DNA from 3 places in the Pseudomonas asplenii genome. Region 3 is predicted to be linked to each of the others. Evidence: predicted binding sites of a transcription regulator. Region 3 holds the regulator's gene; each other region holds the start of a gene.
The links. The regulator FliA, encoded in region 3, starts transcription of late flagellar genes. The targets are predictions, from matches to a motif close to CTAAAGTTTNNNNNNNNNNNGCCGNTAA.
Positions count from the first base shown of each region.

Region 1 (6,415 bases), 440 kb from region 3:
GCGCGAGCATGGGGCCGTTGGCGGCGGGGGTGCTGATGAAGCTGTTCGGCAGCCATATGCTTTACGCGTTCTTCAGTTTCTTCGCGTTGATCCTGGTATTGCGTATCCGGCCTAAGGCAGTGACCAACCTGCACCAGGTCGAGGACGCGCCCCTGCAGCACGTGGTCATGCCCGAGGCGATGTCGCCCCTTGGCGCGGCACTCGATCCACGGGTCGACGAACAGGTTGTGCTGGACCAGATGTGTGACAACACGGTACCGCCGTCAGCGGCCGAGGTGGATACGTCCGAGGCGAGCGTCGAGGTCGACGAGTCGGATTCTGAGCCTGCGTACAAGTCGAGCAACTGACACGCGGATAAAAAAATGGCCACCTGATGAGGGTGGCCATTTTCTGAGGGGAAGGACGCGTCAGACTCAGTAGTCGTCATCCTTGTCGAAACGCCGTGCTTCACGTTGCAACTGGTAGACGAAACGTTCGACCTGGCGCTGCACCAGCCCGCTCATGTTGTGGAAGCGTACCCCGGCGAAAGTGGTGTTGATCCTCTCTTCGAAGTGCAGATGGCGCAGTTCCACAGGTGCAGTCATGGGGCCGAAAGGCAGGGCGGCGATAAAACGCTCGTAGACCTGGCCCAATTGCAGGCGATCGGAGATATCACCCTCGAAGCGCAGCTTGCAGCCGCTGGCGGAGATGTCCAGCAGCTTGCCTTTGACCGGAGCCTTGAGCTTGTCGCCGCCCAGTTCGATGCTCACCAGTGCGGTAAGCTTCAGGGCCGCGCGGAATGCATTGCGCCGCTGGTGATAGACCACTTCTTCGGGAATCGAACCACGGTAGCAGCCGTTGGTTTCGTCGATGGTCATCGGCTGGGGCTGTTCCCAGGTGATGCGCACACCTTCATGAAAGCCTTCGACACGGAAGGCTTCGCCGGCAGAGAGGAAGCGTTCGCCGTCACGCGGTATCATTTCGTCCAGAGCCAAGGTACCAGCGTCCCGGTCGACATCAATCACAAAGCTCTGGAAGCGTTGGCTGCGTTCATGGAACGTGATGATCAACGGGTCATGGCTATCCTGCAGCATCCGCAGGTTGGCGGCAATTTCCAGGGGCGTGGTTAGCACCTTGGGTGGCTGCGGAGCATCGTCCGCGCTTGGGGCATTGGACACGGTTCATCAATCTCCAGACAAAATACGACTACACGCAAAGCCAGCATTTTGCCAGCATGTTGCGCGCCTTGGATAGAGCGCGCAACAGTTCGGGGTCAAGCCTGACTCAGCGGGCGTGGCTTCGCAAGCCTCGCCGTCGAGCCACGGGCATCATAAAGTGCGGGTGGCTCGCCGCCGGTCAGGATCTTCAACTGATTTGCGGTAGTTGCTTGCTGAACCTGGATGTTGCGCCCATTGAGTTCGTTGGCGGCCTGGCAATCTGCCAGCAACCGGGTAAGTACTTCGCTCTGGCTCAGCAACTCGGCGCCCAGGCTCGATTGTGCGGCCAGTTGTTCGAGGCCGTTGTGATCGGTGGGCAGGTTGAGGCTGGCAAGAATCTGGCTACGTTTGCGGCCATGCTGTTCCAGCAGAATGATCAACGCCTGCTTGCGCGCCAGAATATCTTCCAGCTCGACCATGTTGCGACCATGGAGCGCCAACGATTCTGCACGCAGTAGCTCAAGCAGATCCTGAGCTGGAGCAAAGTCTTCAGTGATCAGTTGCAGTAAAGTGGTGTCGTGCATGGCTGGCCTTGGGTTTTAAGCGTCCAAAAGCCTCGCGCTGGCTTTAGCCTAGCGCTGGGCTTCGAAGTTGAGCAGTTTACTGGCGACTCGGTTGCTATCGACCTTGTAGCTGCCATCGGCAATTGCCTGTTTCAACTCGGCCACGCGGTCGTTGTTGACTACCGGCTGCTGCTGCAGCTTGTCAGTGATCTTTTGCAACTGTTGAGCCTCATTACTGAGGTGTACCGATTCCCCGCTCTGGCTGACCGATTCGGTCTGGCTATTGACTGCGGCGGACTTGCCGGCGCCGTCGGCTTCCTTGTTGGCGCTGGTGCGCGTGCTGCCTGTCAGTGATGGGGCGTTATTCAAACGACTGAAATCGATGACCATGATAAGAAAACCTCTGGGTATTTGGACGCTTGACTTGTTTTCGGCCATACCCGGAAAAACTTTAGCCTCATCTTGAAATGAGTTCGCATCTCGGCTGTAGCCCACTCAGGGCCACAGTTTAGAAAAAGTGGCGGCCTGGCGCCAGTTATCTACAAGACGGTTTTTTACCTATAAGGCGACCTCTACCTGCCCAGGTGCGGTGACCCTGGCCTTGATGACGCGCTGCGAATTGAGGTTCTTGATGCGGATCTGCTCGTTCAGGCCACCGTCGGACAGGGCTTCCCCGGGCATCTTCACCACCAGGCCGCCGCTTGTCGCACTGATGACCACCTGATCGCCCTTGCGCACCACTTCCGCCTGTTCCAGGTGAACCAGAGTGATGACTTGGTCGATGACCATTGGTCGGACAAGTTTTTGTCCAATCGCCTGATCCGGCGAAGTCAGGAAACCCTGGTTGATGAGACTGATATCCCGCTCGCGCAGTACCACGTCGCCCGGTTCGATGATTCCGGCACGCTTGAGCGGACGGGTGGTCACCACTACATCGCGGAACAGCTTGACCTGGGCCGGCACGAATACGGTCCACGGCGAGCTGCCTTCGCAGCGGATTTTCACCGTAACCCGGCCGATTGGCGTCGCCGGGCTCTCCAGGCTGGCTGTCAATTCCTTGTCGCAAGCGGCCATGCGCAGACGCGGGTCCAGCTGGTTGACCTGGATCTCATAGCGACCTTCGGTTTGACTGGTAGCCAGATAGTCTTCTACCGTGAATTCAAGAAAGCCTTGGGTCACGCCGATAAGCTGGTCAGGCAGGGTAGCCGATTCCGCAAGGGCAGGGTTGCCGGGGCTCAGACAGCATAAAACCGACACCACCGCGAGAAAACTGCGGTACTGTGATGTCAGGCGTCGTAAAAATGTCGTTTGTGCTTTCATAACGATATAAAAAGCAAGGCCCGTGCCGTTTGCGCCACAAGAGGCGTCGGATCGTGAGTCTTTGATCAGAGAGGGCAGTCATGGCTGGTGTGATGGATTCGGTGAACCAGCGTACACAACTGGTGGGGCAGAATCGCCTTGAGCTGTTGTTGTTCCGTCTCGACGGACCGCAGCTCTATGGGATCAACGTATTCAAGGTGCGCGAGGTGCTGCAATGCCCCAAGCTGACCTTGATGCCCAAGTCCAATCCGGTGGTGTGCGGTGTAGCGAACATTCGTGGGGCAACGATTCCGATCCTCGACCTGGCGATGGCCACGGGAGCCGGTGCACTCAAGGATCAGAGCAATCCGTTCGTGATCATTACGGAGTACAACACCAAGACCCAGGGGTTCCTGGTGAAATCGGTGGAGCGCATCGTCAACATGAATTGGGAAGAGATCCATCCGCCACCCAAGGGGACCGGGCGCGATCACTACCTGACGGCGGTGACTCGGCTCGACAACCAGTTGGTGGAAATCATCGACGTGGAGAAAATCCTCGCTGAGGTTTCGCCCATGTCCGAGTCGGTTTCCCATGGTGTGGTGGATGTCGAGACGCAATCCAAGGCCGTGTCGTTGCGGGTACTCACCGTCGACGATTCGTCGGTGGCGCGCAAGCAGGTCACGCGTTGCCTGCAGACGGTCGGCGTCGAGGTGGTGGCGTTGAACGACGGTCGGCAGGCGCTGGACTACCTGCGCAAGCTGGTCGAGGAGGGCAAGAAGCCGGAGGAGGAATTCCTGATGATGATCTCCGACATTGAAATGCCCGAGATGGACGGCTATACCCTTACTGCTGAGATTCGCAGCGATCCGCGCATGCAAAAACTGCACATCACTCTGCATACTTCGTTGTCAGGGGTATTCAACCAGGCGATGGTGAAGAAGGTCGGTGCCGATGACTTCCTTGCCAAGTTTCGACCTGATGACCTGGCAGCCCGGGTGGTTGACCGGATCAAGGCTGCAGGTTAACAGCCGGGGACCGACGGTCCCTGGCGGTACACATGATTTAAGAGGCGGCATCATTGTCTACGGGTAATTTGGATTTCGAACAGTTCCGGGTCTTCCTGGAAAAGGCCTGTGGCATTCTGCTCGGTGAAAACAAGCAATATCTGGTTTCCAGCCGTCTCAACAAGCTGATGGAGCAGAATGGCATCAAATCCCTGGGCGAGTTGATCCAGAGGATCCAGACCCAGCCACGTAGCGGCTTGCGCGAGCAGGTGGTGGATGCCATGACGACCAACGAAACCCTGTGGTTTCGTGATACCTATCCGTTTGAGGTGCTCAAGAACAAGGTATTGCCCGAGGCGATCAAGGCCAGCCCTGGGCAGCGCCTGCGCATCTGGTCGGCCGCCTGTTCATCGGGGCAGGAGCCCTACTCGATCTCGATGTCGATCGACGAGTTCGAGCGGACCAACATGGGCCAATTGAAGTCCGGCGTGCAGATTGTCGCCACCGACCTGTCGGGACTGATGCTGAACAACTGCAAGACCGGCGAGTACGACAGCCTGGCCATTGGTCGCGGCCTCTCGCCCGATCGCCTGCAGCGCTACTTCGATACCAAGGGTCCGGGCCGCTGGGCGGTCAAGGCGCCGATACGCAATCGGGTCGAGTTCCGCTCGTTCAACCTGCTGGACAGCTATGCCAGTCTGGGCAAGTTCGACATCGTGTTTTGCCGCAATGTGCTGATCTACTTCTCGGCTGAAGTGAAGAAGGACATCCTGATGCGCATCCACGGCAGTCTCAAGCCGGGTGGCTATCTGTTCCTGGGAGCTTCCGAAGCCCTCAACGGTCTGCCGGACCACTACCAGATGGTGCAATGCAGCCCGGGCATTATCTACAAGGCCAAGTAGCCAACGGTTCGACATCCCAGCGGGAGCCCATCAGGCTCCCGTTTTTTTTGCCGCCACCCTTGCCGCTTTGCTGACGCCCGGCGGAAATGCTTTGCCGCTTTTCTGGCATTGCCAGCGGCACCACCACCCCAAAAGCCCGGGTTTACGGGGGTTTTAAAAAGTGGCACGCGGCTTGCTATTGCTTTGTCAACGAAAAGCCTGTTCCGACGATCAGGTCAACTCTTGAAGGTTTCCCGGCATGAGCATCAGTTTCGACAAAGCGCTCGGTATCCACGAACAGGCCCTGAGCTTCCGCGCCCAGCGTGCTGAAGTTCTGGCCAACAACATCGCCAACGCCGATACCCCGAACTACAAGGCTCGGGACATGGATTTTTCCTCCGTGCTCGCCGAGCAGAGCGAAAAGGCCAAGAACGGCAGCTTCGCTCTCAATACCACCAACAGCCGCCATATCGAAGCCCAGGGGCTGAGCAATGGCGATGCTGGATTGCAATACCGTACGCCGATGCAGCCGTCGATCGACCAGAACACCGTGGATGCGCAGATCGAACAATCGAACTATGCGCAGAACGCGGTCGATTTCCAGGCCAGCTTCACCCTGCTCAACAGTAAATTCAAAGGGCTGGTTTCAGCCCTTCGTGGAGAGTAAGCCATGTCCCTTGCCAGTGTTTTCAACATTGCCGGTAGTGGCATGAGTGCTCAGACCACTCGGCTGAACACCGTCGCCAGTAACATCGCCAACGCCGAAACCGTTTCGTCGAGCATCGACAAGACCTACCGTGCACGTCACCCGGTCTTCGCCACCATGTTCCAGAACGGCCAGGCCGGCGGCAGTGACTCGCTGTTCCAGGACCAGGGCGCAGCAGGCCAGGGCGTGCAGGTGCTGGGTGTGGTCGAAGACCAGAGCAACCTCGAGGCCCGCTACGAGCCGAACCACCCGGCAGCCGATGCCAAGGGTTACGTTTACTACCCGAACGTCAACGTGGTCGAGGAAATGGCCGACATGATTTCTGCCAGCCGTTCGTTCCAGACCAACGCGGAAATGATGAACACCGCCAAAACCATGATGCAGAAGGTCCTGACCCTCGGTCAGTGATAAGGGGCGATAGACATGAGTGTTACCAACTCCACCAGTAGCTCCGCTCTCAACGACATCCTGGCGGCTTCCAACGCCAAGGTCGCGAACAAGACCAGCACCGACTCGCTGGGCAACGCGATCAGCAGTGCCTCCGGTGGTCAGGCCCTGGGCAAGGATGCGTTCCTGCAACTGCTGGTGACCCAGCTCAAGAACCAGAACCCGCTGGACCCGCAGGACAACAGTGCCTTCGTTGCACAGTTGGCCCAGTTCAGCAGCCTGGAAGGCATCACCACGCTCAACTCCAGCGTCAACAACATTACCAGTGCGTTTCAGTCGTCCCAGGCCTTGCAGGCCTCGTCGCTGGTCGGCCGCTCGGTCATCGTGCCGACCAGTCAGGCAGTGGTCGATACCAGCAAGAGCTTTACCGGCACCG
Region 1 covers NZ_LT629777.1:3,036,116-3,042,530, forward strand. The annotation lists gene BLU37_RS13905 (MFS transporter) at 1-347, shown strand, start outside; gene BLU37_RS13910 (flagellar brake protein) at 414-1,157, opposite strand; gene BLU37_RS13915 (flagella synthesis protein FlgN) at 1,253-1,720, opposite strand; gene flgM (flagellar biosynthesis anti-sigma factor FlgM) at 1,769-2,089, opposite strand; gene flgA (flagellar basal body P-ring formation chaperone FlgA) at 2,258-3,019, opposite strand; gene BLU37_RS13930 (chemotaxis protein CheV) at 3,100-4,026, shown strand; gene cheR (protein-glutamate O-methyltransferase CheR) at 4,080-4,907, shown strand; gene flgB (flagellar basal body rod protein FlgB) at 5,146-5,553, shown strand; gene flgC (flagellar basal body rod protein FlgC) at 5,557-6,000, shown strand; gene BLU37_RS13950 (flagellar hook assembly protein FlgD) at 6,016-6,415, shown strand, end outside.
Region 1: the regulator FliA is predicted to act here: its motif matches at 2,127-2,154, upstream of flgM (flagellar biosynthesis anti-sigma factor FlgM).

Region 2 (6,415 bases), 1.5 Mb from region 3:
GCCACCGGTGCCTTATCGCAGGCGCTCATCACCACGACCGCCAGTGCCGCGAGGGGAAAGCGCAAAAGTTTAAGTGACTGTTCCATGGGGAGTCCGCCAATCTATTGAGATGGGCGGATGATGCTGTGGCCGCTGATCGCACACGAATCGAATGAAGCGAAGGTCACTATCATTCGGAATGATGGAAGCCCAAGAGGGCTTCCCATCATGCACTTTCGTTAGTAACCTATCAATCTCCTTGAGCGCAAATCTATGTTGCTCGTCATGTAATAAGGTTGCACTTGTCAGCCCTTTTCACAGGTATTTGGGTAATTCATTGAACGGCATGAATGCAAATTGCAATGCTGAAACTATTCAAATAAGAACTAACTGCTAATACGTACATGGCATTTCGCCATATAAAGTAAGATAGGCTTAATGCGCAGGGGAGCAAGCATTCAGCTTTCGGCGCCAGGGCTTGAAGAGCCTTCGTCCTGGCACCGAACGGCTTGCAACTTTTTTTCACGAGACCTTAAGTCGCCCCATAAATTGCCGATACACTTAGTATAGTGTTCGTCCTTTGTGAGGTGCGTCATGTTCAATCAAAAACTTAGAAATGAACTGGCGGCCAGGACGGCCGAAGTGGAAAGCTACAAGGGATTGATTGCCGCACTGGATCGCTCTATGGCGGTGGTGGAGTTCAGCCTTGATGGCAAGGTCATCCGCGCCAATGAGAACTTCTTGAAAGCGATGGGCTACCGGGCCGATCAGTTACCCGGCAAGTCTCATCGGGACTTCTGTGAGCCCGATCTGGTCCGCAGTCGTGAATACAGTGAGTTCTGGAACCAGTTACGTACCGGTAACTTCGTGTCTGGTACTTTCAAGCGCCTCAATGCCCAGGGGCAGGCTATCTGGCTGGAAGCCAGCTACAACCCGGTAATGGACCAGCAGGGACAAGTCTCCCGGATCGTCAAATATGCGCTGGATGTCACCGCACAGGTAGTCAGGGAGGCGGAAACGAACAGCAAGCTGACGGCGCTTGATCGGGCAATGGCGGTGATCGAGTTCGACCTGAACGGCAATATCCTCTGGGCCAATGATAACTTCCTCTCCACCATGGGCTATGCCAAGGCGGATCTGAAGGGCAAGCAGCATCGCATGTTTTGTGAGCCCAGCCTGGTCAACAGCAGCGAGTACAGCGACTTCTGGCGCCGACTCAACGCCGGTGAGTTCTTCAGCGGCCAATTCAAACGCATCGGTAAAAACGGCAGGACCGTCTGGCTGGAAGCAACCTATAACCCGGTTTTCGATGCCGCAGGCAAATTGAGCAAGATCGTCAAATTCGCCAGCGACATCACCGAGCGGGTCGAGAAGTTCGAAGCAGACTCGCTGGGCGCAGCGCGGGCCTACCATATTTCCGCCGAGACGGAGCGTGTCGCCGAGCAGGGCGAACAGGTCATCCAGCAGACGGCCAAGGAAATGCGCCTGATTGCCGACAACATCGGTAACTCGTCACGTCTGGTGGGACAACTGGGTGGCCGTTCCGAGGAAATTTCGGCGATTGTCAACACGATCCGGGGGATCGCCGAACAGACCAACCTGCTGGCCCTCAACGCGGCCATCGAAGCGGCCCGTGCGGGCGACCAGGGCCGCGGCTTTGCCGTCGTTGCGGACGAAGTACGACAGTTGGCCGGACGCACCAGCCGTTCGACCACCGAGATTGCCGAGGTGATCGGCAAGATCCTCGCGGAAACCCGCGACGCGGTGGCCAGCATGCATGTCACCCAGGAAGGCGCGCAACGCGGCGTCACCCTGGCGGATCAGGCCGGATCGGTCATTCTGCAGATCCGCAGCGGCACCAGCGATGCGGTGGAGGCGGTGAGCATGTTCGCGTCCAAGATGGAGGAGTCCGACATCATTCCGAAAACGGCAGTGGGCTGGGTCGGGTAGGATCTGACTCGCCATTGCCTGCGGCGCCTATCTGCAGGTGCATCCGTCTCCCACATGGCGCGCTCATTGTGGGAGGCAGCTGTGGCTGCCGGATGCCCCGCCACATTGAGCGGTGGGGCGCTGACCGAGACCGATATGACTGCGGATAAACCCCGCACCACAAGCTCCTGGAAGAGCGGACCAATATAGCGACTGGCAATAAACCAGACGAAAGGCATGGGGGAATCTATAAAGTTGCCGCAAACCGGGCAGATAAGTCCTATGTTGTTTGTATTGGCAAGAACGTTCAAGGATCGAATTCATGATATCGCGTCAATCCAGTCCTAGCCCCAGTTCCATTTCCGGTCATCCGCGTTTTCGTTGGTTCGCTTTGATCCCTGTTGTGCCTGCTGTTACCTGGATACTCGTGCAATCGACCTCTGCGGCCAACCTGCTGGCTTGTGCGGTCCTGGTGCTGCTAGGTCTCGTGGCTTGCGCCTGGAGCGCGCGCTCACAACGTGATGCGGTGCTTCGCGCGAGTGCACGGGGCCTGAGCGAGCAAAGTGGCGCAGATGCCGCGCAGAACGGTGCGGCTTCACGGGCGACGCTCGATGAGGTGTTGCTGGGGGCCATGCCGATATGGGCCAAGCAGGTAGAAAACTCGCGCCAACAGACCGAAGAGGCAATTGTCAGCCTGGTCAATCGTTTCAGCGGGATCGCCACGCGCTTGCAGGAGACGGTACAAGCCTCGCAGCAGGCTGCCGGCGAACTGGATGGCCAGGCCGCTGATGGCGCGCTCAAGGTGCTGGCGCGCAGCGACAGCGAGCTGAGCCAGGTGATCGACTCTCTCAAGGCCACTCAAACCAGCCGTGACCAGATACTCGGCCAGGTGCGCGGGCTTACGGCCTATACCGGCGAATTGCGGACCATGGCCGCCGACGTTGCGGCCATTGCCGCGCAAACCAACCTGTTGGCCCTCAATGCCGCCATCGAAGCAGCCCGTGCCGGCGAGGCCGGTCGTGGCTTTGCCGTGGTGGCCGATGCAGTACGCACCTTGTCGAGCAAGTCCAGCGAGACCGGCCAGCAGATGTCGGCCAAGGTCGACATCATCAACAACGCCATTACCCAACTGGTGCAGGCCGCGTCCAGCAGCGCCGACCAGGACAGCCATTCCGTCGGCGCGTCCGAGCAGAGCATTCAGCTTGTACTTGCACGTTTCCAGGACATCACCGGTCGCCTGGCCGACTCCGCCGATCTGCTCAAGCAGGAAAGCCACGGGATTCGCGACGAGCTGACCGACGTGCTGGTCAACCTGCAATTCCAGGATCGGGTCAGCCAGATTCTCAGCCACGTGCGCGACAACATCACCGCGTTGCACGATCACCTGTTGCAGGCCCGCCAGTCGCCGGGCCAGGCCGAAACCATGGACGCCCGGCAATGGCTGGCGCGCATGGAATCCACCTACGCCACCGACGAACAGCGGCGTACACACCATGGCACAGCCGCCGCCCAACAGAGTTCAGCAGAAATCACTTTCTTTTAGGAGCCCATCATGGCGAAGAACGTATTAGTGGTCGACGACTCCAGCAGTGTGCGGCAAGTGGTCGGGATTGCCTTGAAAAGCGCCGGTTACGACGTGATCGAGGCGAGCGATGGCAAAGACGCGCTGAGCAAACTCACCGGGCAGAAAGTACACCTGATCATCAGCGACGTGAACATGCCGAACATGGACGGCATCACCTTCGTCAAGGAGGTGAAGAAACTGGCCAACTACAAGTTCACGCCTATCATCATGCTGACCACCGAGTCGCAGGAATCGAAAAAGGCCGAAGGTCAGGCTGCAGGAGCCAAGGCATGGGTGGTCAAGCCCTTCCAGCCGGCACAGATGCTGGCGGCAGTTTCCAAACTGATCCTGCCCTGAAACCCGGCCCCAGGAGGCAACCATGTCCGTTACCAGCGAAATCGTCGCCGATACGGTTCGCGTAGGCATTGACGGTGAACTCACCATCTACACCGTCGCCGAACTGGCGGCCGCGCTGCTGCCACAGATGGGGGCGGCGGCGTGCCTAGAACTGGACCTGTCGCAGGTCACCGAAATGGATGGCGCCGGGCTGCAGTTGCTTGCAGTCATCGAGCGTGAAGCCGGCCTCGCCGGTATGGCCTTGAGCCTGACCGACAAGAGCCCGACGGTCACGCAAACGCTTCAACTGTGCCGCAGTCCCGCCTTTTAGCCGGCACCGCGACGGTTCATTGATAGACAGGGATAGACAGGGATAGTCCAGGTGAGCATCAATCTCGATCAGGCACAGCAGACTTTCATCGTGGAGGCACGTGAACTGTTGCAGGCCATGGAGCAATCCTTGCTGCAACTGGAAAACGAGCCCGGCGATCAGGATGCCATCGGCGCGATTTTCCGTGCCGCACACACCATCAAGGGTTCCGCCGGGCTGTTCGGCCTGGCACCGATCGTCAGCTTTACGCATATCGTGGAGGATGTGCTCGACCGTATCCGCGATGACAGTGTGGCCGTGGATGCCGCGCTGATCGCGGTACTGCTCAAGTGCGGCGACCATATGCTTGAGCTGATCGAAGTCGTCGCCAATCGGGGCGAGGTGCTCCAGCCGCCTGCGCTGGAGCGGGAAGCTGCCTTGCGCGCTTCGCTGAGTGTCTACCAGACACCAACCGAGCCCGGCGAAAGCGCGCCAGTCGCCGTTGCAGGCGCAGGTCCGGACACGTCGGGCGAGGTGTTATGGCACATTTCCTTGCGCTTTGGCGTGGACGTGTTCCGCAATGGCATGGACCCGCTGTCGTTCCTGCGCTACCTCGACACCTTGGGGCAGATGATTCAGGTGACTACGCTGACCGATAGCATTCCGGCCCTTGAAAGCTGGGATCCGGAGAGCTGCTACCTGGGCTTCGAAATCGACCTGCGTTCCGCCGCCAGCCATGCCACCCTCAATGAAGTCTTCGACTTCGTGCGTGACGAGTGCGAAGTACATATCCGCGCCGTCGACGAAACCCCTGACGGCACGCTTGCCCAGGGTACCGAGCTGGTCGCGCTGCCTGAGTCACAAGCCACGGTTGCCGCGCCTCAGCGGCTACCGGTGACCAGTGAGGCGAAAGCCCGGGATGGCAACTATGTGCGGGTCAATGCCGACAAGCTCGACGAGTTGATCAGCCTGGTCGGCGAACTGGTGATCGCCAGCGCTGGCGCGAGTCTGCTGGCCCGTTCCTGCAACAACGCTCCATTGCAAGAGTCCACCTCGACCGTGTCAGGTCTGGTGGAGGACATTCTCGACAGTGCCCTGCACCTGCGCATGATCCCTATCGGAGATACGTTCAACCGCTTCCGCCGCGTGGTACGCGACGTCAGCCAGGAGTTGGGCAAGGACATCGACCTGATCATCAGCGGTGCGGAAACCGAACTGGACAAGACGGTGGTGGAGAAGATCGGCGATCCGCTCATGCACCTGTTGCGCAATGCCATGGATCACGGTATCGAAAGCGCCGAAGCCCGGCGTGCGGCTGGCAAGCCGAGCAAGGGTCACCTGAGCCTCAATGCTTACCACGACTCGGGCAGCATCGTCATCGAAATCGCCGATGACGGAGCGGGCCTCAACCGTGAGCGCATCCTGGAAAAGGCTCAGGAACGAGGGCTGGTCGCCAGCGGCGCGGTGCTCAGCGACCAGGAGATCTACAACCTGATCTTCGAAGCCGGTTTCTCTACCGCCGAAGCGGTGACCAACCTGTCCGGACGTGGCGTGGGCATGGACGTGGTCAAGCGCAACATCTCGCTGTTGCGCGGTACCGTCGACCTGGACAGCCGCCCCGGCCAGGGCACCGTGGTGCGCATTCGCCTGCCGCTGACCCTGGCGATCATCAATGGTTTCCTGGTGGGCATCGACCACGCGACCTACGTGATTCCCCTGGACATGGTCCAGGAATGCATCGAACTGGATGAACACCAGCGCCAATCCAGCCGCGACCAGGGGTATCTGGGCCTGCGTGGCGAGGTATTGCCCCTGGTGGACTTGCGCGATCACTTCAACCACGAAGGCCCTGCGGCTCGGCGGCAGAACGTGGTGGTGGTGCGTTACGCCGAGCACAAGGCCGGTCTGGTGGTGGACGAGTTGCTCGGCGAGTTCCAGATCGTGATCAAGCCCCTGGGCAAGCTCTTCGGCTCACTGCGTGGTATCAGCGGTTCGACCATATTGGGCAGCGGCGCGGTGGCCCTGATTCTGGATGTGCCGGCATTGCTCAACCAAATCGTACACCTGGAAGCCCGTATGGCCCAGGCACCTCAGTCGTCTCCTGTCGTTGGTCGCTGACGTATTTGCAATTCCATGGAGGTTCCTCGATGAAATGGTTCTACGATCTGAAAATTTCAATCAAGCTGATCAGCTCTTTCCTGATAGTCCTGGCGCTGACCGCCGGCATGGGAGCCTTCGCTATCGTCCAGCTCGGCAGTGTCAACCAGGCGGCCCAGGACATCAGGGGCAACTGGTTG
Region 2 covers NZ_LT629777.1:4,940,060-4,946,474, reverse strand. The annotation lists gene mexE (multidrug efflux RND transporter periplasmic adaptor subunit MexE) at 1-86, opposite strand, end outside; partial or broken gene BLU37_RS30020 (PAS domain-containing protein) at 574-1,338, shown strand; gene BLU37_RS30015 (methyl-accepting chemotaxis protein) at 1,312-1,929, shown strand; gene BLU37_RS21870 (methyl-accepting chemotaxis protein) at 2,231-3,451, shown strand; gene BLU37_RS21865 (response regulator) at 3,461-3,829, shown strand; gene BLU37_RS21860 (STAS domain-containing protein) at 3,852-4,139, shown strand; gene BLU37_RS21855 (chemotaxis protein CheA) at 4,191-6,236, shown strand; gene BLU37_RS21850 (methyl-accepting chemotaxis protein) at 6,266-6,415, shown strand, end outside.
Region 2: the regulator FliA is predicted to act here: its motif matches at 2,158-2,185, upstream of BLU37_RS21870 (methyl-accepting chemotaxis protein).

Region 3 (6,415 bases):
TCTGAAAAGGGTGGGGCGCCGATGCTGCTGGCCAAGGGTAATGACTTCCTGGCCCTGAAAATTCGCGAGATCGCGGTCGAGCACGAGATCATGTTGCTCGAATCGCCGGCCCTGGCGCGTTCGATCTACTACTCCACCGAGCTTGAGCAGGAGATTCCGGCCGGTCTTTACCTGGCGGTGGCGCAGGTGCTGGCCTATGTCTACCAGATCCGTCAGTACCGCGCAGGCAAGGGCCGCCGACCAGACCCACTCAAGGAAGACCTGCCGATTCCGCCGGAGCTGCGCCGCGATTCCTGATCGCCATGGATCTTGTTGGGCCCGGCTTGCGGGCGATAGCGACTTGCCAGGCAACAATGATTTCGACAGGAAGATCGAATCGCCAGCAAGCCGGCTCCCACATGGGCTGCCAAACTCCGGCTACCGCCGCATTTTCAACATCCTCGTCATAGTTGGAGAGCTTTTTGCACAAGCAGCTCCACGGCGCCCGCTGGCGTCAAAAGTTTGCTTCAAGGTGACGAGGAAAACCGGTGGATCGCTCTCAACTTATCAACACGGCGCGCAGTAACCTGGTAGGCCTCGGTCGGGGCAACCTGGGTGTGCCGCTGTTGCTGTTGGTCATGCTGGCGATGATGATGTTGCCGGTGCCGGCGTTTCTGCTGGACGTGTTCTTCACCTTCAACATTGCCCTGTCTATCGTCGTCCTGCTGGTCTGCGTCTATGCACTGCGGCCGCTGGATTTCGCAGTTTTCCCGACCATCCTGCTGGTCGCCACGCTGTTGCGCCTGGCCCTGAACGTGGCCTCGACCCGGGTGGTCATGCTCCACGGCCAGGAGGGCCATGCCGCCGCTGGTAAGGTGATCCAGGCATTCGGTGAAGTGGTGATCGGCGGTAACTACGTGGTCGGTATCGTGGTCTTCGCGATTCTGATGATCATCAACTTCGTCGTGGTGACCAAGGGTGCCGGGCGGATTTCCGAAGTGAGCGCACGGTTTACCCTCGATGCGATGCCCGGCAAGCAGATGGCGATCGACGCCGATCTCAACGCCGGCCTGATCGATCAGGCGCAGGCCAAGGCGCGTCGGGCGGAAGTGGCCCAGGAGGCCGAGTTCTACGGTTCGATGGACGGTGCCAGCAAATTCGTTCGCGGTGACGCCATCGCCGGTCTGCTGATCCTGTTCATCAACCTGATCGGCGGTATGGCCGTCGGTATCTTCCAGCACAACATGACCTTCGCCGACGCAGGCAGGGTCTACGCCCTGCTGACTATCGGTGACGGTTTAGTGGCGCAATTGCCATCACTGTTGTTATCCACAGCGGCTGCCATCATGGTGACCCGTGCTTCCGGCTCGGAAGACATGGGCAAGCAGATCAATCGGCAGATGTTCGCTTCGCCCAAGGCCCTCGCCGTGGCTGCTGGCCTGATGGCGGTGATGGGACTGGTGCCGGGCATGCCGCACTTTTCGTTCCTCAGCCTGGCGCTGGTAGCGGGTGGTGGTGCCTATCTGCTCTGGAAGAAACAGAATGTCGCCAAGGTTCAGGCCCTGGCCGAAGTCCAACGCCAGCAGGAACTGCTGCCGTCGCCGGCCCGTGCCATGGAAACCAAGGAACTGGGCTGGGACGACGTGACCCCGATCGATATGATCGGCCTGGAAGTGGGTTATCGCCTGATTCCGCTGGTCGATCGCAACCAGGGTGGGCAATTGCTGGCGCGGATCAAGGGGGTGCGCAAGAAGCTTTCCCAGGACCTCGGTTTCCTGATGCCCACCGTGCATATTCGTGACAACCTCGACCTGGCACCCAGTGCCTACCGCCTGACACTGATGGGGGTAATCCTGGCCGAGGCCGAGATTTACCCGGATCGCGAGCTGGCGATCAACCCGGGGCAGGTCTACGGCACTCTCAACGGCATTACCGCCAAGGACCCGGCTTTTGGTCTGGAGGCGGTCTGGATCGAGATCAGCCAGCGTTCGCAGGCGCAATCTCTGGGCTATACCGTGGTCGATGCGAGTACCGTGGTGGCAACCCACCTCAACCAGATCCTGTACAAGCACTCCAGCGAGCTGATTGGTCACGAAGAAGTCCAGCAACTCATGCAGTTGCTGGCCAAGGGATCGCCAAAGTTGGCCGAGGAACTGGTGCCGGGGATCATTTCCCTGTCGCATCTGCTCAAGGTGTTGCAGGCGCTGCTGGCCGAACACGTGCCGGTACGCGATATCCGCACCATTGCCGAAGCCATCGCCAACAATGCCTCCAAGAGTCAAGATACTGCCGCTTTGGTCGCCGCGGTGCGCGTCGGATTATCTCGTGCAATCGTCCAAAGCATTGTAGGGCTTGACTCTGAGCTGCCTGTGATCACGTTGGAACCCAGGTTGGAACAAATATTGCTCAATAGTCTGCAGAAGGCCGGACAAGGCTCGGAAGAGGGTGTTCTCCTGGAACCGAGCATGGCTGAAAAGCTCCAGCGTTCACTGATTGAAGCTGCCCAGCGTCAAGAGATGCAAGGGCAGCCGGTGATCCTGCTGGTGGCCGGTCCGGTTCGCGCGATGCTTTCGCGGTTCGGGCGTCTGGCGGTACCCAGCCTGCATGTGCTGGCTTACCAGGAAATTCCGGACAACAAGCAAGTGACCATCGTTGCGACAGTAGGGCCCAATGGCTGAGGTAGTGGGTTATGCAAGTTAAGCGTTTTTTCGCCGCCGATATGCGTCAGGCCATGAAGCTGGTTCGTGACGAATTGGGCTCGGACGCAGCCATCATCGGCAACCGCCGGATCGCGGGCGGTGTCGAGCTGACGGCTGCGCTGGACTACAAGCTCTCGGCACTGGCACCACGGGTTCCCAACATGGAGCTCGAGGATGAGCTGCGCAAGACCCAGTCGCGTATTGTCACTGCCCAGGCCGAACTGAGTCTGCGCAGCGAAGGTGACAGCGATGCGAGCACCAACCGCCAACTGTTTGCCGGCCTGCCGTTGACTGCGGCCGAACCGCTCATCGAGCCGACGTTCGATGAGCCACGCCGTCCCGCTCCAGCTCCCGCTGCGGCGGCTCCAGCGGTGGACCAGCGGGTCTTCGACTCGATGCGTTCTGAACTCAACGGCCTGCGCGAACTGTTGGAAGTACAGCTCGGCTCGCTGGCCTGGAACCAGTTGCAAGGTCGCCAGCCGGAGCAGGCCAATCTCTGGCGGCGCCTGCAACGTATCGGTCTGTCCGGTCCGCTGTCGCGGGATCTGCTGGCGCTGATCACTGATATCAAGGAACCTCGCCAAGCCTGGCGCATGCTGTTGGCGCACCTGGCCCGAATGATCGTTACCCCCGAGGTCGAGCCTCTGGAGGAGGGCGGCGTGATCGCCATGGTCGGCCCTGCCGGAATGGGCAAGACCACCACGCTGGCCAAACTGGCGGCGCGCTACGTCCTCAAGTATGGCGCACAGAACATCGCGCTGGTCAGCATGGACAGCTTCCGCATTGGCGCTCAGGAACAACTCAAGACGCTGGGCCGTATTCTCAATGTCTCCGTGACCCACGTCGACCCCGGCCAGTCCCTGGCGCAGGCGCTGGATCCGTTGCTGCGCAAGCGTGTGGTGCTGATCGATACCGCCGGCCTGCAGGCCAGCGACCCGGCCTTGCGCATGCAGTTGGAAAGCCTCGCCGGTCGCGGGATCAAGGCGAAGAATTACCTGGTGCTGGCCACGACCAGTCAGAAGCAGGTGCTCACCGCTGCCTACCACAGCTACAAGCGTTGTGGCCTGGCCGGTTGCATCCTGACCAAGCTGGACGAGACGGCAAGCCTTGGCGAAGTGCTGAGCCTGGCCATCAGCCATGAACTGCCGGTGGCCTATCTGACCGATGGGCCGAGGATTCCGGACGATCTGCATTTGCCCCGTCGCCACCAGTTGGTGAGCCGCGCGGTCAGTGTGCAAATGCAGGAAGAACCCAGCGAAGAGGCCATGGCCGATATGTTCGCTGACATCTACCACAGCCCGTCCAAGCGAGTGGGGTGAGGTAATCATGAAGACGTTGCAATGCATCTACATCGATGGTCTGCCAGGCATTAGGTTCCTTGGGGAACGCGCAGCCAGTTATGTGGCCTTCCGTCTAAGCAAGACAAGGTAAGAAGAGAACATGGGCAGCATGCATCCCGTACAGGTGATTGCGGTGACCGGCGGCAAGGGTGGCGTCGGAAAGACTAACGTGTCAGTGAACTTGTCGCTGGCGCTGGCTGAGCTTGGCCGGCGTGTCATGTTGCTGGATGCCGATCTGGGGCTGGCGAATGTCGACGTTCTGCTGGGACTGACCCCTAAACGGACCCTGGCCGATGTGGTCGAGGGCCGCTGCGAGCTGCGCGATGTGATGCTGCAAGGCCCTGGCGGAATCCGTATCGTGCCTGCGGCCTCCGGGACCCAGAGCATGGTCAACCTCAATCCGGCCCAGCATGCCGGGCTGATCCAGGCGTTCAGCGATATCGGCGACAACCTGGATGTGCTGGTTATCGATACCGCTGCGGGTATTGGTGATTCGGTCGTCAGTTTCGTTCGCGCGGCCCAGGAAGTGCTGCTGGTGGTCTGCGACGAACCCACCTCGATCACCGATGCCTATGCGCTGATCAAGTTGCTCAACCGCGATTACGGCATGAATCGTTTCCGCGTGCTGGCCAACATGGCCCAGAGCCCGCAGGAAGGTCGCAACCTGTTTGCCAAATTGACCAAGGTCACGGATCGTTTCCTGGATGTCGCTCTACAATACGTAGGTGCCGTTCCGTACGACGAATGCGTTCGCAAGGCTGTGCAAAAGCAGCGTGCGGTCTACGAAGCGTTCCCTCGTTCGAAATGTGCCCTGGCGTTCAAGGCTATCGCGCAGAAGGTCGACACTTGGCCGTTGCCCGCCAACCCACGCGGACATCTGGAATTCTTTGTCGAACGTTTGGTGCTTCAAACGAGTGCGGGACCGGTACTATGACTGCAAGTGGCTATCGCATGTATTCCAAGTCGTCGCGTGACAGCCAATATGAATTGATCGAGCGCTACGCGCCCCTGGTCAAGCGGATCGCTTATCACCTGCTGGCGCGGCTGCCGGCCAGCGTCCAGGTCGAGGATCTGATCCAGGCGGGGATGATCGGCCTGCTCGAGGTTTCGACCAAATACGATTCAGGCAAGGGCGCGAGTTTCGAGACTTATGCCGGTATCCGTATCCGTGGGGCGATGCTCGATGAGGTGCGCAAGGGGGACTGGGCACCGCGTTCGGTTCACCGCAATACGCGCATGGTCAGTGACGCAATTCGCTCAATTGAAGCGAAAACCGGTCGTGACGCTAAAGATCATGAAGTTGCAGCCGAACTCCAATTGAGTCTCGATGATTATTACGGGATTTTGAACGATACCTTGGGCAGCCGATTGTTCAGTTTCGACGACCTGTTACAGGACGGCGAGCATGAAGGGTTGCATGAGGATGGCGCGAGTGCTCATCTTGAACCGTCGCGCGATCTGGAGGATGAACGCTTCCAGAGCGCACTGGCGGATGCGATTGCCAATTTGCCGGAGCGTGAGCGGCTGGTGTTGTCGCTGTACTACGACGAGGAACTGAACCTCAAGGAAATCGGTGAGGTGCTGGGGGTCAGCGAATCGCGAGTCAGCCAGTTGCATAGCCAGTGCGCAGCCCGTTTGCGGGGGCGTTTGGGGGAGTGGCGAGCGCGTTGACAGGCAGTGTGTGGGGGGCACTGCGAATGAGACCGATGCAGCGTGTGACGGTGTATTGGCGACTCGGCCGGTGGGGGTTTCCATGCAGTAGGGTACAGAGCCTTGTCGAGTGTTGTGCCGAATTGATTTAACAGCGCGTCCAGGTGCTGAGACGCGTTTAAGACTGCTTGGAGGTCGAATTGAACAAGAACATGAAAATCCTCATTGTTGATGACTTCTCAACGATGCGGCGGATCATCAAAAACCTGTTGCGTGACCTCGGGTTCACCAACACTGTCGAGGCCGACGATGGCATTACCGCTATCCCGGTGCTCAATAGTGGCAGCATCGATTTTCTGGTCACCGACTGGAACATGCCCGGTATGACCGGCATCGATCTGCTGCGCCATGTCCGTGCCGACGAAAAGCTCAAGCACCTGCCGGTCCTGATGGTCACGGCCGAAGCCAAGCGCGAGCAGATCATCGAGGCTGCCCAGGCGGGTGTGAACGGCTATGTGGTCAAACCATTCACGGCCCAGGCGTTGAAAGAGAAGATCGAAAAAATCTTCGAACGCATCGGTTGATGAAGTCCGCCACGGGGGCGCTATGGAGCACAACGAATATTCTCTCGGCGATTTTGAATCGACCCTGAAAAAACATGCTCGCGAGCTTGTTGAAAGCCTTGAAAAAGGCCGCTTCGGCGACGCGGTGCAAATGATCCATGAGCTGAACCAGACCCGTGACCGC
Region 3 covers NZ_LT629777.1:3,477,091-3,483,505, forward strand. The annotation lists gene flhB (flagellar biosynthesis protein FlhB) at 1-297, shown strand, start outside; gene flhA (flagellar biosynthesis protein FlhA) at 528-2,657, shown strand; gene flhF (flagellar biosynthesis protein FlhF) at 2,669-3,997, shown strand; gene fleN (flagellar synthesis regulator FleN) at 4,119-4,952, shown strand; gene fliA (RNA polymerase sigma factor FliA) at 4,949-5,689, shown strand; gene BLU37_RS16025 (chemotaxis response regulator CheY) at 5,881-6,252, shown strand; gene BLU37_RS16030 (protein phosphatase CheZ) at 6,275-6,415, shown strand, end outside.